Regions from separate parts of the Jeotgalicoccus sp. S0W5 genome, predicted to be linked through region 1. Evidence: predicted binding sites of a transcription regulator. Region 1 holds the regulator's gene; the other holds the start of a gene.

Evidence for each region. Region 1 encodes NrdR, which represses ribonucleotide reductase genes. Its sites were predicted from a motif close to AACACNATATATNGTGTT; they were not measured.
Region 2: nrdI (class Ib ribonucleoside-diphosphate reductase assembly flavoprotein NrdI) is a predicted target of NrdR. The motif match lies at 4,762-4,779, and genes of this name have one in related genera.

Annotation. Positions count from the first base shown of each region.
Region 1 covers NZ_SIRQ01000003.1:571,188-580,675, reverse strand. The annotation lists gene polA (DNA polymerase I) at 1-1,941, shown strand, start outside; gene mutM (bifunctional DNA-formamidopyrimidine glycosylase/DNA-(apurinic or apyrimidinic site) lyase) at 1,951-2,814, shown strand; gene coaE (dephospho-CoA kinase) at 2,820-3,413, shown strand; gene gap (type I glyceraldehyde-3-phosphate dehydrogenase) at 3,483-4,490, shown strand; gene EYB29_RS05270 (antibiotic biosynthesis monooxygenase family protein) at 4,571-4,990, shown strand; gene nrdR (transcriptional regulator NrdR) at 5,111-5,581, shown strand; gene EYB29_RS05260 (replication initiation and membrane attachment family protein) at 5,571-6,893, shown strand; gene dnaI (primosomal protein DnaI) at 6,902-7,822, shown strand; gene thrS (threonine--tRNA ligase) at 8,116-9,488, shown strand, end outside.
Region 2 covers NZ_SIRQ01000018.1:237,370-246,857, forward strand. The annotation lists gene EYB29_RS11090 (SDR family oxidoreductase) at 1-607, opposite strand, end outside; gene EYB29_RS11095 (FixH family protein) at 654-1,079, opposite strand; gene nrdF (class 1b ribonucleoside-diphosphate reductase subunit beta) at 1,218-2,186, opposite strand; gene nrdE (class 1b ribonucleoside-diphosphate reductase subunit alpha) at 2,200-4,305, opposite strand; gene nrdI (class Ib ribonucleoside-diphosphate reductase assembly flavoprotein NrdI) at 4,289-4,702, opposite strand; gene EYB29_RS11115 (DMT family transporter) at 5,025-5,906, shown strand; gene recQ (DNA helicase RecQ) at 6,099-7,880, opposite strand; gene EYB29_RS11125 (5-oxoprolinase subunit C family protein) at 8,047-8,991, opposite strand; gene EYB29_RS11130 (hypothetical protein) at 8,993-9,250, opposite strand; gene EYB29_RS11135 (hypothetical protein) at 9,266-9,472, opposite strand; gene pabB (aminodeoxychorismate synthase component I) at 9,482-9,488, opposite strand, start outside.

The DNA.
Region 1 (9,488 bases):
ACTGCTAAAAAGTTAAATGAAAATTTAAGCAACAACAAAGATATCGCCTTATTAAGTAAGGAACTTGCTACAATATATCGTGAGATGACTTTTGACTTTAACCTTGAAAGTCTGAAATTTAAAAATGAAGATTCAGAAGAGAAATATGACTTGTTTAAAGAGATGGAGTTCAATTCGCTCTTAGATAATATGGAAGCGACAGAAGTCGATGAAGTTGAAGCTTTTACTGCAAAAGAAACAGATCATCTTAATGACTTTTCAAAAGATATCAGTGTATTTTTAGAAGTTCATGGTGATAATTATATTAAATTAAAACCGGAATTTATCAGTATTACAGATGGTGAACATGTATTTGTAAAAGCTATTTCAGAAATCGATAACAAAGCTTTGGCTGAGTTTTTACATTCTAGGGAATCCGTAAATACCTATGATTTAAAAAGACAAATCGCACTTTTACATCACTTAGATATTGATTTTGAGGACTTTACCGAAGACATAATGCTCGCTAGTTTTCTCATTAATCCATCTAAGAAAATCATCGATGTTGCTGAAACAGTTGCGGACTTTAACATTTCTATCAATAGCGATGACTTCCACTACGGTAAGGGCCGTAAGAAAAAGACACCGACAGAAGAAGAAACGCTTAACTTTTTAGCGGATAAGGTCCAAGCCATTCATCAAGTTAAAAATGTAATGACTGATAAGTTAAAAGCTGATGAGATGTATGATTTATGGCATGATCTTGAAATTCCGCTATCTAAAGTATTAGTTCAGATGGAATTAAAAGGTATAAAGGTAGAAAAAGAGCGCCTAGAAAAAATGGAGGCAGAACTTGCCGGTCAGCTAGAGGAAATTGAAGCTAAAATATATGAACTTGCTGGTGAGACTTTCAATATTAATTCTCCAAAACAACTCGGTGTTATTCTATTTGAGAAGCTCGAATTACCTGTAATTAAAAAGACAAAGACCGGTTATTCAACGGCAGTGGATGTACTTGAACAACTACAAGATAAGCATGAAATCATTGAATACATCTTACACTACAGAACGATTTCCAAGCTACAGTCTACCTATGTTATTGGTCTGCAGAGTGAAGTTTCTGAGGACGGTCGCATTCATACGCGTTTTAACCAGACCTTAGCTCAGACTGGACGCTTATCTAGTATTGAACCAAACCTACAAAACATACCGATTCGTTTAGAAGAAGGTAGAAAAATTAGACAAGCCTTTGTGCCAAAACAGGCAGGTAATGTCTTACTCGGACTCGACTACTCGCAAATTGAGTTGCGTGTACTTGCCGCAATTACTAAAGATGAATCAATGATGGAAGCCTTTACCAATGACATTGATATCCATACGAAGACTGCCATGGAGGTCTACGGCGTTGATTTAGATGATGTTACGCCTCTCATGAGAAGAAATGCTAAAGCAGTAAACTTTGGGATTGTTTACGGCATTAGTGACTATGGACTGAGTCAAAATCTTGGTATTACAAGAAAAGAAGCTGGGCAGTTTATTGAGACATATTTGAATTCATTTAAAGAAGTGAAGACCTTCATGCATGATGTGGTTCAAGATGCGAAAAGAGATGGTTATGTAACGACGCTCTTACACAGACGCCGCTATTTACCTGATATAAATAGCCGTAATTTTAACGCGCGGTCATTTGCTGAAAGAACAGCAATGAATTCACCGATTCAAGGGTCAGCTGCTGATATTATTAAACTTGCAATGGTCAAGTTTGCTAATAGTGAAGCAGCGAAGGACTTTGATGTTGAATTGCTCTTACAAATCCACGATGAATTGATCTTTGATATTCCAGAAGACCAAGTTGAAGCATTCATACCAATAATTACTGAAATTATGGAAGATGCTTTAGATATTGGTGTACCACTGAAAGTGGATGCGGGCTATGGTAAAAATTGGTACGAAGTAAAGTAGGTGTAGCAAATGCCGGAATTACCGGAAGTTGAATTGGTAAAAAGAGAATTAGACCCCATACGTAGTCTAAAGATTAATGATGTAGAATTATCTCAGTATATTTATAAGGGATACGTGAGTGGAAAGCGGACGATTGTTAAAGAGGACTTAGATCACTTTATAAACAAAGTAAAAGGTAAGACGATTATTCATACTGGTCGGCGTGGTAAATATCTGTACTTTTTATTATCAGATGAATATGAGACGACCCATCTGGTCAGCCATTTGGGAATGTCAGGTGCCTATTTTGTAGTGAATCAGCTTGATGATATTCAAGAGATTAACTTCAAAAAACATGCTCAAGTTATTTTCTCACTTGATAACGGACAAAAATTGATCTACTCAGACATTAGACGATTCGGTGAGATGCATACGCATGATCAGTTAAGTGAGTTTCCTCCATTTATGAGAATGGCACCAGAGTATACTGATGAACTTAGTCAGGCACACTTTATAGAGACCTTAAGAACGAAGCGATTTAGTGAAAAAGCTATAAAAGCAGCAATTATGGATAGTAGTGTGATTCCAGGTGTCGGTAATATTTACGCCGTTGAAAGTCTGTACTTAGCGCATATTTTACCGACTAGAAAGGTTAAAAACGTTTCAAATAAACGACTGAATGAACTTTTCGATAAAATTACTGAAGTCTTTGAACTTTCCTTATCACACGGGGGTTCAACGATTTCTGACTACCGCAGTGTTACAGGTGGAAAAGGTGAAATGCAGCACAGTTTCAAGGTGTACGGGCGAGACACTTGTCCGCTTGGTCACCCTTTAAAAACGAAAGTGATCAATACTAGAAACACATACTATTGCACAACTTGTCAGAGGTGACCGAAATGTATAAAGTAATTGGCTTAACTGGCGGCATTGCGAGCGGTAAAACGACGGTCAGTAACTACTTAAAAGATCAAGGATTTACTGTGCTTGATGCTGACGTTTACTCCAGAAAGACAACTGAAAAAAATGGGCCTGCAATTCCCGAAATCATTGAAGAATTTGGTGAAGATATCGTCGATGAGTCAGGGAATTTAAACCGAAAAAAACTTGGTAACATCATCTTTAATGATGAGGGAAAGCGGAAGAAATTAAATGCCATTGTACATCCTTTAATTCGTCAGATGATGAATAGTGACGAAAAGAAATTTAAAGAAAAAGGTCATGTCTTTTTAGATATTCCACTCTTATTTGAAAATGGTCTCGATTCACGATGCGATCTTATCCTAACGGTTTACGTGGACCGAGAAGTTCAAATTGAGCGTCTAAGTGAGAGAAATAATCTCAACCGCTCCGATGCGGTCTCAAGAATTGATAGTCAGATGCCTTTATGTGATAAGGCGAGTAAAAGTGATATCGTCTTTGACAACAACGGTACACTTGATGAGTTGTATGAACAGGTTAATAAATTTTTAGAGACATTAAAAACTATGTGAAAACGCGTTCAATGATAGCTTTAAATGTGTTATACTATTTATGAAAAATGAACTTTTAAAGGAGCTCTAGTGATGAAAAAAGTTGCAATTAATGGTTTAGGTAGAATTGGTAGAATGGTCTTCAGAATCGTTAGCGAATCTGAAGAACTTGAACTTGTTGCAGTTAACGCGACACACCCTGCAAGTACTATGGCACATCTTATTAACTACGATTCAACTCATGGTAAATGGGACAAGCATGTTGAAGTTTCAGGCGACAACTTACTTGTTGGTGGTAAAGAAGTCATTGTTACAAGTGACCGCAATCCTGAAAACTTACCATGGAAAGATCTTGGCATCGATGTTGTTATTGAAGCAACAGGTGTATTTAACCATGGAGACAAAGCACAAGCACATATTACTGCGGGTGCTAAAAAAGTCTTACTTACAGGACCATCTAAAGGTGGTAACGTACAAACACTCGTACGCGGTGTAAACTGTGCGACTTTAGATACGTCATCATATGATGTTTTCTCAAATGCTTCATGTACGACGAACTGTTTAGCACCAGTTGCTAAAGTATTGAACGATGAGTTTGGAATCGACAATGGTCTCGTGACAACAGTTCACGCTTATACAAATGACCAACAAAATCTCGATAACCCGCACAAGGACTTACGTCGTGCGCGTTCAGCTGCAGAGAATATTATTCCAACATCAACAGGTGCTGCAAAAGCAACTGCACTTGTTTTACCTGAACTTGAAGGTAAATTAGATGGTATGGCACTTCGTGTACCTGTACCAAACGTATCACTTGTTGACCTAGTTGTAGATCTTAAAAAAGAGGTCACTAAAGAAGAAGTCAATGAAGTATTCAAAAAACATGAATCAGATCAAATGAAAGGTATTCTTGGTGTAAGTGAACAACCATTAGTATCTAGAGATTTCAATACAGATCCACGTAGCTCAATTGTTGACGCTGACCTTACAATGGTTATGAATGGTAACAAAGTTAAAGTACTTTCATGGTACGATAATGAGTGGGGCTACTCAGTGAGATGTGTTGAACTTGCTGAAATGATTGCTAAAGATATTTAACAAATTCGACATGGGAGAGCAGCTGAGACTGCTCTCTTTTTTTTGTTATAATAGAAGTAACAAATAACGGAGGTAGAGACATGAAACTTATCAATTCAGACGGTCAGAATACAGTACTCGAACTTAATGAATCCAGTGTGACTTATAAGGATGATACTTACGATATCATCATCTACGACGGTGATATTTCACAAGCTGGTCACATTGCGACGAATAACTTTGTCGTAAAACCGGATCGTGTTGAGACACTCATTGAACGCTTCTCTAACCGTAAAGGAAACGTCGACAATTACCAAGGGTTTACTGGCTTCATGCTCATTAAAAATGAACAAAAACTCACTGTTTTAACAGGCTGGAAGACAATAGAAGACTTCAATGCTTGGGTGAATTCTGAAGCCTTTCAAAACTCTCATGTTAAGAAAGAAAATCGTGTTAAAGAAAAAGGTAGTGAGCATCTAGAAGCAATGCCAGTTAGAGAAAATTACACAGTAGAAGCTTAAGTATTACTTACAAACGGTAAATTCCGAGGTGCTCGGTGTTTATCGTTTTTTACTTTTTAAGTTTATGTACTTCAGTGTTATAATAGGTTAAGTATTTATATCAAAAGAGGTGAACATCATATGAGATGTCCAAATTGCAGACATACCAGTTCAAAAGTTGTGGACTCGAGACATGCAGATGAGATGAATGCAATTCGCCGTCGACGAGAGTGTGACAACTGTGGGGCACGTTTTACAACTTTTGAAAGAATGGAACTGTCACCCTTAATTGTAATTAAAAAAGATGGGACGAGGGAAGTGTTCGACCGAGCAAAAGTACTTGATGGTCTTTTAAAAGCTTGTGAGAAACGGGCCATTCCCTATGAAGAAATAGAAAAACGTGCTGATAATGTAGAAGCAACTTTAAGAAATTTAAATAAATCAGAAGTTTCATCAAATGATATTGGTGAATCTGTTATAGACGAACTCATTACACTCGATCAAGTCGCGTATGTTCGCTTTGCATCAGTCTACAGAGAATTTAAAGATATCGATCAGTTGATGGATATCGTGAAAAATCTTGAAAAGGGTAAGACCGATAATGAAATTTAATGACCGTCTAAAACCAAACACGGAATTTATTGTCTATAAATCATTTAGGTTGTCAGAGGATCAATACGATATTTTAAGTATGATATATTTGCCACTGATTGGACCGACAACTTTTTCAATCTATATGTATTTACACCAATCTACAAGGCAGACAGAACCTTTAGATATTAGATTCCATAGAGAATTTATGGATGAATTGTCCATGACCTTAACTGATTTTGAAGGTGATCTTGATAAACTAGAGGCAATTGGTTTGCTTAGAACTTACGTTTCAAATGAAGCACATTCAGACCGTTTCATTTACAGGCTCCAACAGCCACTGACAGCTGAAGAATTCTTTAAGGATCCTATGTTGTCTATGTATCTCTATAGTCAGGTCGGTTCTGAGAAATATAATAGTAAAAAGAAAGAACTGACATATCCTTCATTACCAGATGATCACACAGAGGTGACTAAAAAGTTCACTGATGTTTTTCACCATACGAGCCAGGAAGGGTTTAGGGTTTCAAATGAGAACTTTAAACAGAATGACAAAAGCCGTGGACCGACTATTGATCTAGATGATTTTGACTTCGAGGTATTGTTCACTCACCTTAAGGGTACGAGAATAGATAAGCAGTTTTTCTCTAAAGATGTTAAGAAGTTGATTGTACAACTGAGTCAATTATTTAATCTAAATGCCTATGATCTTAAACAGGTTTTACTGCAGTCAACGAGCCCACAATTTGGGATTGACCAAGAACAGTTAAAGCGAGAAGCGAGAAAATATTATCAAAAAGAATACGGTAGAGTCGTACCGACCTTTAAAACATCGACTGATGACCAGGTAGAAGATGACGATCTCGGTTATCTGGAAAATTTAGATAAGGTAAGTCCACTTGATCGAATTAATGATTTAAGAAATTATAAACCTTCCGAAAATGATCTTAAAGTGGTCACAGAGGTGATCACTAAAACAGGTTTAGAAAATGGAGTCATCAACATGCTCTTAGAGTATACATTTCAAATGAAAGACGGGGACCTACCGCTTCGTTATGTGATGACGATTGCTGAAAACTGGGAAAAAGAAGGTTATAGAACAGCGGCTGAGGCTTATAAATCGATTATGGACTTTCGTGAGGCTAAGGTTCAGGAACAGTCTAAATATAAGAAACAAAGATTTGCTCAAGGTGAAACAGATCCATCTTGGTTAAAAGAGAAGAAAGAGAATACTAAGAGAAAACCAGAAACAAAAAAAACTGATGAACCACCAAAAACTTTAAAAGATGATAAGAGTTTTAGTGATTTAATTAAAAAATTTAGAGAGAATTAGGTGAGTCGATGGAACCCTTAAGTAACTATTTAAAAAACTCACAAAAGATAGCTGAAAATAATGAAAGAATCTATGAAGAAGTAGTCAATCATCCGAAGATGCAGGCATTTATGCATGAACATGAAGGTGAAATCACGCGTTCAATGATCCAAAATGATCTGATGATTCTTAAGCATTATATCAATCAAAAAAACGAATGCGAACCTACTGAAAATGGAAAGTGTAAGAGTCATCCCGACGGCTATATCTTTAACTTAGAAATTCGACAAGGGCGCTTCAATATGGTCTATAAAAAATGCCCAGTTAGAAAAAAATACGAAGAATTCCTAAAGAGAGAAAGCCTAATCCAAAGTTTTCATATTCCACGTGATGTCCGAGAAGCGACCTTTGAAACGATTTACTTAAATGATGACCGACGTGAAATTTTAGAAAATGCTATTGGACGTGCTGCAAAAATTGCACGTGGTGAGGACTACCGTGGACTTTATATATATGGTGAGTTTGGTATTGGTAAATCTTATATACTTGGCTGTATTGCCAATGAGCTTAAGGAAAAGTCCATCTCTTCTATGATGATTTACGTCCCGGAAATTTTAAGAGACTTAAAAGCTGGATTTAACGATGGGTCTTCAAATGCACGTTATGAAGCTATAAGAAACGCCGAAGTTTTAATCCTCGATGACCTTGGTGCTGAAGATGTAACGGCTTGGTCCAGAGACGAAGTAATCACAAGTATTTTAAACTATCGTATGGTGGAGCAACTCCCGACCTTTATTAGTTCTAATTTTGCGATTGACGAGCTTAAAGGACGCTATAGTTATACAAAAACAAATGGCAGAGAAGAGACTAAGGCACTCCGTATGATTGAGCGTATTCGTGCCTTGTGTGAAGAAGTGAAACTTACTGGTGACAACTTAAGACAGTCATAGCTTGATTTACATTAAAAATCGTGTATAATGAACCTTACATTTCATTAATGTATCCAAAGGACAAGACAATTTTTATAAGTTTATTTTAGAGAGTGTATGATGTGCTGAGACATGCATATAAACTGCGGATTGTTACTACCTTTGATTTTGTTTCCTTAATCGGAAGCCGGCCTGGACCGTTATCTCCAAGCTGAGGCATACTGTTGTATGTGAATCAGGGTGGTACCGCGTAAAAACGCCCCTATATTTTATATAGGGGCGTTTTTTTATTTAAATTTGAAAGGATGATTAAAATGACTGAACAAATTGAAATTAGATTTCCAGATGGTAATGTAAAATCTTTTGATTTTGGTGTAACTGCTGAAGAAATTGCCGCATCAATTAGTCCTGGATTAAAGAAAGCATCACTAGCTGCTAAAGTGGATGGTGAACTTTTTGATTTGACACGCCCCTTAGAACAGGGTGCAGAAGTTGAATTGATTACAAACAAAAGTGAGGAAGGATTAGAAATTCTCCGTCATTCTACTGCACACCTTATGGCGCAAGCACTAAAACGCCTTTATGGTGATGTACATTTCGGTGTTGGTCCAGTCATTGAAGAAGGTTTCTATTACGACTTCGACATCGATAAAAATATCTCATCAGAAGACTTTCCTAAAATTGAAAAAGAAATGAAACGTATTGTCGATGAGAACATTCCGATTGAGCGTAAAGTTTTATCGAGAGATGAAGCAAAAACTTTCTTTGAAAATGATCCTTATAAACAAGAACTCATCGATGCCATTCCTGAAGATGAGCTCGTTACAGTCTATAGCCAAGGTGAATTTACAGACCTGTGCCGCGGCGTACATGTGCCACGCACTTCTAAGATCAAGGTCTTTAAGTTACTTTCTACAGCAGGTGCTTACTGGCGCGGGGACTCAAATAACAAGATGCTACAACGTATTTACGGGACAGCATTTTTCGATAAAAAAGAATTATCAGCCTATATGGACTTAATTGAAGAGCGTCGTGAACGTGATCACCGTAAGATTGGTAAAGAGATGAAACTCTTTGAGAACAACCAACTTGTCGGTGCTGGCTTACCACTTTGGCTACCAAATGGGGCGACAATCCGTCGTGAAATCGAACGCTATATTGTGGATAAGGAAGTGTCACTTGGCTACAATCACGTCTACACACCGATTATGGCAAACTCTAACTTATATAAGACAAGTGGACACTGGGATCACTATCAAGACGATATGTTCCCACCGATGGAAGTGGGTAATGAAGAGCTTGTGCTCCGTCCTATGAACTGCCCGCACCATATGATGATTTATAAAAATGAACGTCACTCTTATCGTGAATTGCCAATTAGAATTGCAGAACTTGGTATGATGCATCGCTATGAAGCGAGTGGGGCAGTGAGTGGTTTACAACGTGTACGTGGTATGGTCTTAAATGATGCACACGTCTTCGTTCGCCCAGATCAAATTAAAGAAGAATTTATTAGGGTCGTTGAGTTAATCCAAGAAGTTTATAAAGACTTCAAGATTGAAGATTATAAATTCCGCCTGAGTTACCGAGATCCAGAGGATAAGGAAAAATACTTCGACGATGACGATATGTGGCAACGCGCGGAAGCAATGTTAAAAGAAGCGGTCGACGAAATGGGTCTGACTTA
Region 2 (9,488 bases), on a different contig from region 1:
TCTTAATTGCTTTTTGGTTGGCACGCTCTTCTTCCGTTGTCTTATAGGTCGGGCGATAACTTAGAGCATAAACATCTACATCTTCACGACTCAGTTCAATTGCTGTTGAATGTGTCAGAGCTTCAATTGCGCCTGTAACTGTGTAGTACAGGTTTCTTTCGAAAACTTCTTCAAATGAAGGTTCAATGACATTGATGATTTTTGCGTCATTTTCAATTTTAAGTAATGGTCTCAGGGTTCTAATACCGAGGTACGTTCCCCAAACATGTTCATACATGACCTCACTAAATTCATTAAAACTAACATTGTAGACTGTTTTGTCATCCGTAAAGATTGAATGAACTAGAATAATACCATTTAGCGATTCATAGCTATCCTCAATTTTTTGGACAACGTCCAGCCAATCAATTTCTTTAGACTGTTCCAATAAAACAATTTCATGTTCGCCAGTAGTATCGCTGAGTGTTGCTTTTACATCTTCTAGCTCGCTATAATCCAAGCCGGCTAGAATAATGTTTGCATTTTTTGTCGCCAATTCCAGCGCAACCTCTCTACCGAGATAAGTTGTTGCACCCGATACGATATAAGTTTTATTTGTTAGATCCATAATATCCTCCTAGAACTGACTATCTTGATACTACTATAATATCATACTACTCTACTGTTACTGTTTCTTCTGGCATGGTATGTAATTGGTAGGCATCAACGTGAGAAATGACTTTGTATTCCCCTGGTTTTTCAAACGTGTATGGTAGTACATATTCACCATTTTCACTATGTTCAACATCAATCATTTCTAATGATTCCTCGCCTTGAATGATTTCAAACATAACAGCATCCGCATCTGTAACGTCTTCCTCATTCGATGTCACATGAGCTGTAAATTCAACTTCTTCACCAGCAGTGATGCTTTCAGGTGTTTGTAAATCAACTTCAAGTGATCTCACTTCATCACTAGATGCGTGATCGTGATTCATATCTCCATGATCACCGTGTTCTGAACCTTCTCCATCTGAACATGCAGCCAGAGTTAAAGATAATAATAAGATTACTGATAAAAAGCTTCCTTTTAGTTTCATAGTTATACCTCATTTCTATTTTACATTCAAATATCATTTTACATTATCATTTTGCTCATCAATGATACTGAAATGAATATTTTATGACTAAATGAATAAACACGCTTGATGTGATAAACATCAAGCGTGTTACTATAACTAGTCTTCAAAAATAAAATCTTCATCTTTTAATGCTTCAACATTTAACGCAAGAACATAGCCGTCACCTTTAACACTGAAGAAATCGTGGTTCTTCGTTGTTGTATCTAAAGCATTTTCAATGATTGGATTGAATCCTTTTTCTTCAAAGTAAGGTTCAAATCCTAAGTTTGATAATGCTTTGTTTGCATTATATTGTAAGTAATTTAGAACATCATCAGTTAAACCGATTTTATCGTAGAGATCTTTTGTATATTCAACTTCGTTGGCATACAGCTCATCAAGTAGTTCATACATTTCCTTATCTGCACGGTCCTGTTCTTCTTGGCTCAACTCTGCTTTTAGTACTTGGGCATCTAGACCAGTGAAGACACCGTGGATGGATTCATCAAGTAGAATCTTACGAATAATTTCACCACTCGTTGTCATACGGCCATTTCCAGCTAAGTAAAGCGGATAGTAAAAGCCTGAATAGAATAAGAAAGACTCAAGGAATACTGATGAAACTCTCGCCATATACTGATCATAAAGTGACGGGTTCTTATCTAGTAACTTATGATAGTTTGTGACAATTTTGTCTGCTTTAAAAGTCAGATGCTTATTATTAACAACCCACTCGTCTAGTAAATCATCAGTTTCCGTAGTCGGTAGTAGTGTTGTAAAGATATGAGAATATGATTTCGCGTGAACTTGCTCCATCATTCCCATGAAAGAATATACTGCTTTTTTACGTAAATCTGGAGTATGAAGCATGATTAGTGGCATGCCGTCATCTGCTTGGTGCGTATCCAGCCCTGTCAGTCCAGCGAGGACTTTCTTGAATGTATCTTTCTCACCATCAGACAAGCTTGCCCATGATGCTAAGTCTTTAGATACTTTAAATTCTGTTTCTACCCACATTTGTGAGATATTTTGACGCCAGAATATATTGGTCATATCCTCTTCTCTGTTCCAGTTAACAGCTTTCATAGTTCATTCTCCTTTATACTGCACAACTTGTACATTCTTCAACACTGAGTAATTTGTTTCTCGTGTAGTAGAGTGATTTCAATCCTTTGTGGTGTGCATAAATATAGTACTTAGATAATTCTCTAGTAGAGATTTCTGAGTTCACGTAAAGAATCGTACTGATTCCTTGGTCAACGTGCTGTTGGATTGTAGCAATCATATCGATTAATTTCATTTGATCTGTGTTAAAGGCACTCTTGTAATACCACATTGTTTCCTTAGATAGGAATGGCATTGGGTAGAACGTCTCTGAGTTACCGTAAGTTCTACGTTCAATCATATCAACGATTGGCATTACAGAACTTGTAGCATTCTGTACGTAAGAAATACTTTGTGTTGGTGCAATCGCTAGGCGGTAAGCATGGTATAAGCCATTCGCTTCAACTTCTTGTTGAAGGTTTGCCCAGTCTTCCTTAGTCGGAATGTGAATGTGATCAAATAGATCTGCTACCTTATCAAACTGAGGTGTAATATCTTCAGCTGTATAGCGTTTAAAGTACTTACCGTTCGCATAGTCAGAACGATCGAAGTCTTTGAATGTTACACCGCGTTCTTTTGCGATCATCATTGATTTTTCGATTGAGTAGTAGTTCAACAGCATAAAGAAGATGTTTGCAAAGTCTCTTGCTTCTTCTGACTCATAACCAATCTTGTTCTTAGCAAGGTAGCCGTGTAAGTTCATTGCACCAAGTCCAACTGAGTGCAATTCTTCATTCGCTTTTTTAACACCTGGTGCGTTAGCGATTGAAGTATCATCACTAACGAGTGTAAGAGCTTCAATACCTTCATGTACTGTTTCTTTTACCTTACCTGAATCCATAACGTTCGCAATGTTCATAGAACCTAGGTTACATGAAATGTCGCGTTTGATTTCATCTTCAACACCGTAGTCATTAATGACAGAAGTCTCTTGAAGTTGGAAGATTTCAGTACATAGGTTAGAAATCTTAATGTCACCAATACCTCCAAGAGGGTGTACTTTGTTGGCATTGTCTTTAAACATTAGGTATGGATATCCAGACTGTAGTTGTGTTTGAGCGATTGTGTTTAACATATCACGTGCATCAAATTCGCGTTTTTTAACCTTATCATTTTTCACAAGCTCATCGTACATCTCATCCATATCCATGTCATCAAGTGCAACACCATATTCTCTTTCCACTGTGTGTGGTGCAAAAGTATTAAATGGTTTGTTATCACGTGCGAGTTCAAAGAATTTAGATGGCACGACTAGACCTGTTGAAATTGTTGCAAGGCGGATATCTTCGTCTGCGTTTACCTTTTTAGTATCAAGGAACTCAGGTAGGTCATAGTGGAAGATGTTTAAGTATACTGCACCAGCACCTGGACGTTGTCCAAGCTGGTCGGCATAAGAAAAGCCGCCTTCTAGAGATTTCGCTACTGGTAATACACCTTTAGCGACGCCTTCTATGCCCTTGATTGCCTCACCACGTGCGCGTAGTTTTGAAAGGTTAATCGCAACCCCACCACCGATTTTACTTAACTGCTTTGCAGTTGAATCGATGTAGTTAATAGAGTTTAATGAGTCATCTACTTCTAATAAGAAACATGAAACCATTTCACCACGACGTGCACGTCCTGCGTTTAAGAAAGTTGGTGTTGCAGGTTGGTAGCGCTGCTCCATCATTGATGTAATGAATGTTTTAGCTGTTTTAATGTTTCCTTTTGCTAAGTATAAGCTGACAATCACAACGTGTTGTCTATAGTCTTCTAAATATTGTTTTTTGTCATTTGTTTTTAACGTGTAATCTTTAAAGAATTTGCTCGCTGCCATATAGCTCTTAAATTTGAAATCAATGCTATTCGCATGGTCAATAATTTCAGTTAAGCCTGCTTCATCATACTCTTTAAACAGATCATAGTAAAAGTCGTTCTCAACAAGGTAGTGCAATCTTTCAAGCTCAGAATCGAAATGTATGGTTTTACTTTCCACTTCTTCCATGAAGACTTCAAGCGCTTCTAAATCTTTTTCTAGTTTGTAAAAACCAGTCTCGTCTCTTTTAGTGACTTCGTTATTTAACTCAACGTGATTGTATGTTTTCTCATCTAATACTTTCATGCAATTCCCCTGCCCTTTCTAATTCAACTAAAAATTGTTCTCTTTGTTCTGGACTACCATGCAACTCAAACTTCATTAAAAGTGGTACATTATAGTCATCACTGATATATTCGCCTGCTCGTGCATAATTTCTACCCCAGTTTCTATTGCCACTTGAGACAACCGCAAACATTTTTTCAGCGTTCACTTTTAAGAAATTACTTACAATATCGGGTACTGCACCAAAACCGTATGTCGGTGTAACCAGGATAAAACGATCACCAATTTTCTCTCTGACATTATCAGCTGTTATTTGATATAATTCATAGGTGTCTGGAATGTCTATACCATTTAAGAAGCGACGGATATTACCTGTCATTGAATAATAAGCAATAATCACTTTGTCATCTCCATTCAATTACATCATAAAACAGAACATACGTTCTATTCAAGTGATTCGTTCATTTATTTTTAATCAATACTACATATAGTGTTTACTTAGAATTTAAAACACAAGATATATGATTTAACATGTTCTATAATCTCATATTAGAAAATTGATTGCAATGTAAAAAACTCCCTGAAATTAAAATTTCACGCCCTTTATTGAGTTATAAATCGCCCTAAGTCACGGTGGGTATGTCATGACAAATCATATTATTTTTTTAAATTATTTTTTGCGAAATTTAATGGAGTCAAGAAGTTGAAATTAACGTACAAATTTTTTTGGAGTGTTGTAAATGAATAATGTAGTTAAAGGTATTCTTGCCCTAATTATTTCATCACTCGGTTTCAGTTTGATGTCTTTATTTGTTAAATATGCAGGCGATCTACCTACTGTTCAAAAAGCTTTTTTTAGAAACTTTATCTCGATGATGATTGCCTTAGTCCTTGTGATATATAATCGCGAACGACTCTTTGGTAAAAAGGAAAACCAAGGTTGGTTACTCTTACGCTCCGCTTTAGGTCTCGCTGGGGTATTACTTAACTTTTTTACCATTGATAGAATGGTGCTAAGTGATGCAGACATCTTAAATAAACTCAGTCCATTCTTTACGATTATCCTCTGTGCGATTTTCTTAAAAGAACATATAAGACGTTTCCAGATGATTTCGATTATCATCGCTTTAATTGGTGCTGTATTTATCATCAAACCGTCGTTTTCAAGTGATACATATTTCGCGCTACTAGGTGTTTTAGGGGCACTCTTTGCAGCCGGTGCCTACACTGTGCTCAGATTGCTCGGAAGTAGAGAAAAGTTCTATACTGTAGTATTTTACTTTTCATTCTTTTCAACCGTTGCACTCGTACCGTTTATGATTTTCCAGTATGAAGCAATGACAGCCAGTCAGTTTTGGTTTTTAATTCTGTCCGGTATATCTGCGGCGATTGGTCAATTTGGACTCACGATTGCTTATAGCTTTGCACCTGCTAAAGAAATCTCAATTTTCTTCTACTCGACGATTCTCTTTACAGCATTATTTAGTATCATCGTCTTTAACGAAATTCCTGATGCCTTGTCTATACTCGGTTACATCATTATCTTCTCAGCAAGTTACTATATGTACATGAAGAATAGACCACCGAAGCGAGAACGTTTGAAAATCGCAGGTAAGAAGTAAACTTTATATTGTCTATAAAAGCATATACTACGCAGTCCTTGGTGATAGAGACCAAAATACTGCGTAGTTTTTGTTTTGGGTGGATGGTGTGCTTCGTTTTCCTTTCGAAGCGGAGCCCCACCAACAACCGTCCACAACTCAAAAAGGGCTGCAATCATCCATTGCAGTCCCTTTTTGAGTTAATTTACTTCACTACACTTGCTGGCTATCGTGTTGTTGGATTTCTTCTAAGAAGTATGGGCAGTAGTGTTTGAGTTTATAGTTCCCAACGCCTTGAATGTGCATCATGTCTTGCTTAGTTTGTGGCATTTTCTTGGCGAATTCTTTAAGAATTTGATCAGTAAAAATCGCATCTTCATCTAGCTTATGTTTTTCTGCGAGTGTCTTACGTGTCGAAATGAGTCTATCGTAAAGCACTTCGTTTGGAGAGGAGTCTGTCGAAACATTGACACGCTCGTTATATTCTTTTCGGTAAGGTACGGTATAGAGTTTTACTTTATGATTTAATATGTCTAGGCTTTTATCTATTAAGTACATCTTGTGGTTGGTGTAATGAAGGTAGCCTCTCATCACTAATTCTTCAACTAAGTGATTGACTTCACTTGTTCTAAATGAATCAAGCACACCGAAATTTTCTTCCTTGTCTAGTCCACGACTGAGGATATTGTCCGCGCGTTCGCCTCGCATCACTTGAATAACGAGTTCTTTTGAAAGCTCCCCATCTAAATTCTGAATTAGACCCAAAATCAACTTTGCTTCAGTGGTCATCGGTTCTGTTCTATTTTTAGACAGGCAACTTGAACATTGACCACAGGCTTCGACATACTCGTTTTCATTAAAATATTTAACGATAAAACTGCTCAAGCATTTATTCGTCTTATTGTACTGGATCATTAAGTCTAGTTTTTCTCTCATATGGTCCTTGTACTGTTCACTAGCCGTCGCTCTGTCGATGAAGAACTGTTGTAAGTTTACATCTCGCTGAGTCGATAGCAAGATACATTCACTGTCTAAACCATCACGACCGGCACGCCCAATTTCCTGGTAGTAACTTTCAAGGTCACCAGGTAAGTTAAAGTGAATGATGTAACGGATATCCGGCTTATCAATCCCCATACCGAAAGCGTTTGTTGCAATGACAATCTTGACTTCGTCTGAGACAAACTTCTGCTGGTTAATACTACGTTCTTTTTTACCTAGTCCACCGTGGTAAATAACATTTCCAATATCGTATTCATTTAAGTACTCAGAAAGTTTCTCTACCTCTGCACGGGTTGATACATATACAATACCTGAGGCATCAATATGATTTTGGATATACGACAGTATAAACTGCTCTCTTTGGTAAGTTGGATTCACAGACAAGATGAGATTCTCTCTTTTAACACTTGTCTTAAAGACTGCATGATTATCAATATCTAATAATTCTTGAATATTATGTTCGACTTCCTCAGTCGCTGTCGCTGTGACTGCAACGATTTGCGCGTCTGGTAAGAGTCCCTTTAATTCGGGAATAATGCTCTGATAGCTTGGTCTAAAGTCATGTCCCCACTTAGATATACAGTGGGCTTCATCAAAAGCAACAAAAGGTATTTTTGTGTTTACAACTGCCGCTCTAAACGCTTCATTATTAAAGCGTTCTGGGGCAACATATAAGAACTGAAGGTCACCGTTCATCATACGATCCATCACTCGATTTAAATCCACTTTAGACATGGTAGAGTTGATACACTCTGCATTAATTCCGCGTTTTTTTAAGGCATCGACTTGGTCTTGCATCAGGGAAATCAAGGGAGAAATCACAAGTGTCGTACCGCCGAACATCAAGCCTGGTACTTGATAGCATAAAGACTTACCAGAACCAGTTGGTAAGATACCTAAGGCGTTGTCTCCGGCTAACACGTTTTCTATTATTTCTTTTTGGCCATACCTAAATGAGTCATAGCCGAAGTATTCTTTTAAAATAGCTTCCATACATTATCAGTCCTACATTTATATATGTACTTACGGTCAAAATATTTATCTGCTATATTATACATTAAATCCGAGTATCTTTGTTAAACTTTGGCTCAAAGATTCCAAGAAAAAATCTCTTTTTAAGCCCGATAATTCACTCGGTCGACTTAAAAAGAGATCACTCCTACATCTTTTCTTTTACTAATTCTTTTGAAATTTTGTAATCAATTGCTTTAAATAAACTGTTTACCCAAAGGTGATGTCCATACATTTCTGCATGCGCATCATCAATGTCGACTGTTTTAAATTTAATCTTAGACCCCGGACGTTTTTGACCTAGCTTATGCATGTGATAACTCGGAATCGTTCCAATATGAGTTAAATCCGTCTGGCTGTTAAAATCGTTAAGGGCGATGATTGGAGTCTCGTTTTTAATATAGACCCCACCGAGCACACCTGGCTGTTCGCCTGTTTGATCAAAGTCTTCTAGCCCTTGTCCTTTTAACACAAGGTTGACACGATTATCTTCATGAATCACTTCATACTCTTTTTCTTCGAGCATTTCATACACAGAATCCGGTACATCAGGTCTCTTAACGATGTGATAAGTATCTGAAAGATATACTTCTACTAATGAGTACACCGCAATGCCCCAGCCCACTTTACGTTTGTTAGACATCATATGGAAAATTTCATCATGAAGCGTACTATAATCACGACGCATAATCACTTCGTCACCCGATTTTAATACATTGGAGGCTTCTGCAGCCAATCCGCCAGCGACCGCTAAGTATATACGGCAACCTCTTGATGACTCATGAAACGATAACACATCGCCACGGTCAACATGGTAAATACGATTGGGATGAATATCTTCATCGTTAATTGAGCCCTCGAACTCTCCGCCCGAATATGCAAAAATTGTTGGTTCAGTAAATTGAATCACACCAGGTTGACCTGACATTTCAATCGTCGGCTCATCGATATCGTTGCCGACTAATTTATTAGCAAGCATGGGTGATAGTCGATCAACCGCACCGTTGTATTCGTTATTCTCTTTGTTGATTTCGGTCTTTTTAACAGTTTGAAGAATCGTTAACAGGCCGCTTTTCTTTATAATTAGACTCATCTTACTTTACCTCACTCTCACGGTTCAACACAGATTTCACAATCGTTGTTACGAAGGTTGAGGGTTCTATTGTGTTTTCATTTTCCATCACTTCAATTGGTTCGTAATGGAATGTCACCGTATTATTTGTAAACTGAACCGCTGTAATATAAGGGCTATCTGTTAGCTTACCGTCTTTTTTATATGTAGCTAAGAGACGCTCTACTTCAGTAGGTTCAATCTGGCATGTAATTGCCGTATCTCCATTTGCAAAAATCATTTATTTTCCCACTCCTTATCGGTAAAAGAATTCTAATTCACCAGCAACGTACTCCGTAAAGTTGCCCATAGCCATACCGAAGACAACAATCGCAATAATTACGCCGACAAATCCGAGGGTTACACCGACAATAATAATTTTATTTTTTAATAAATACGTGACAATAAAGTGCGTCACGACAACAATCGCGATGACTAAAATCGCTAAAATTAGTGTAAACATAAGCCACCTCTATCCT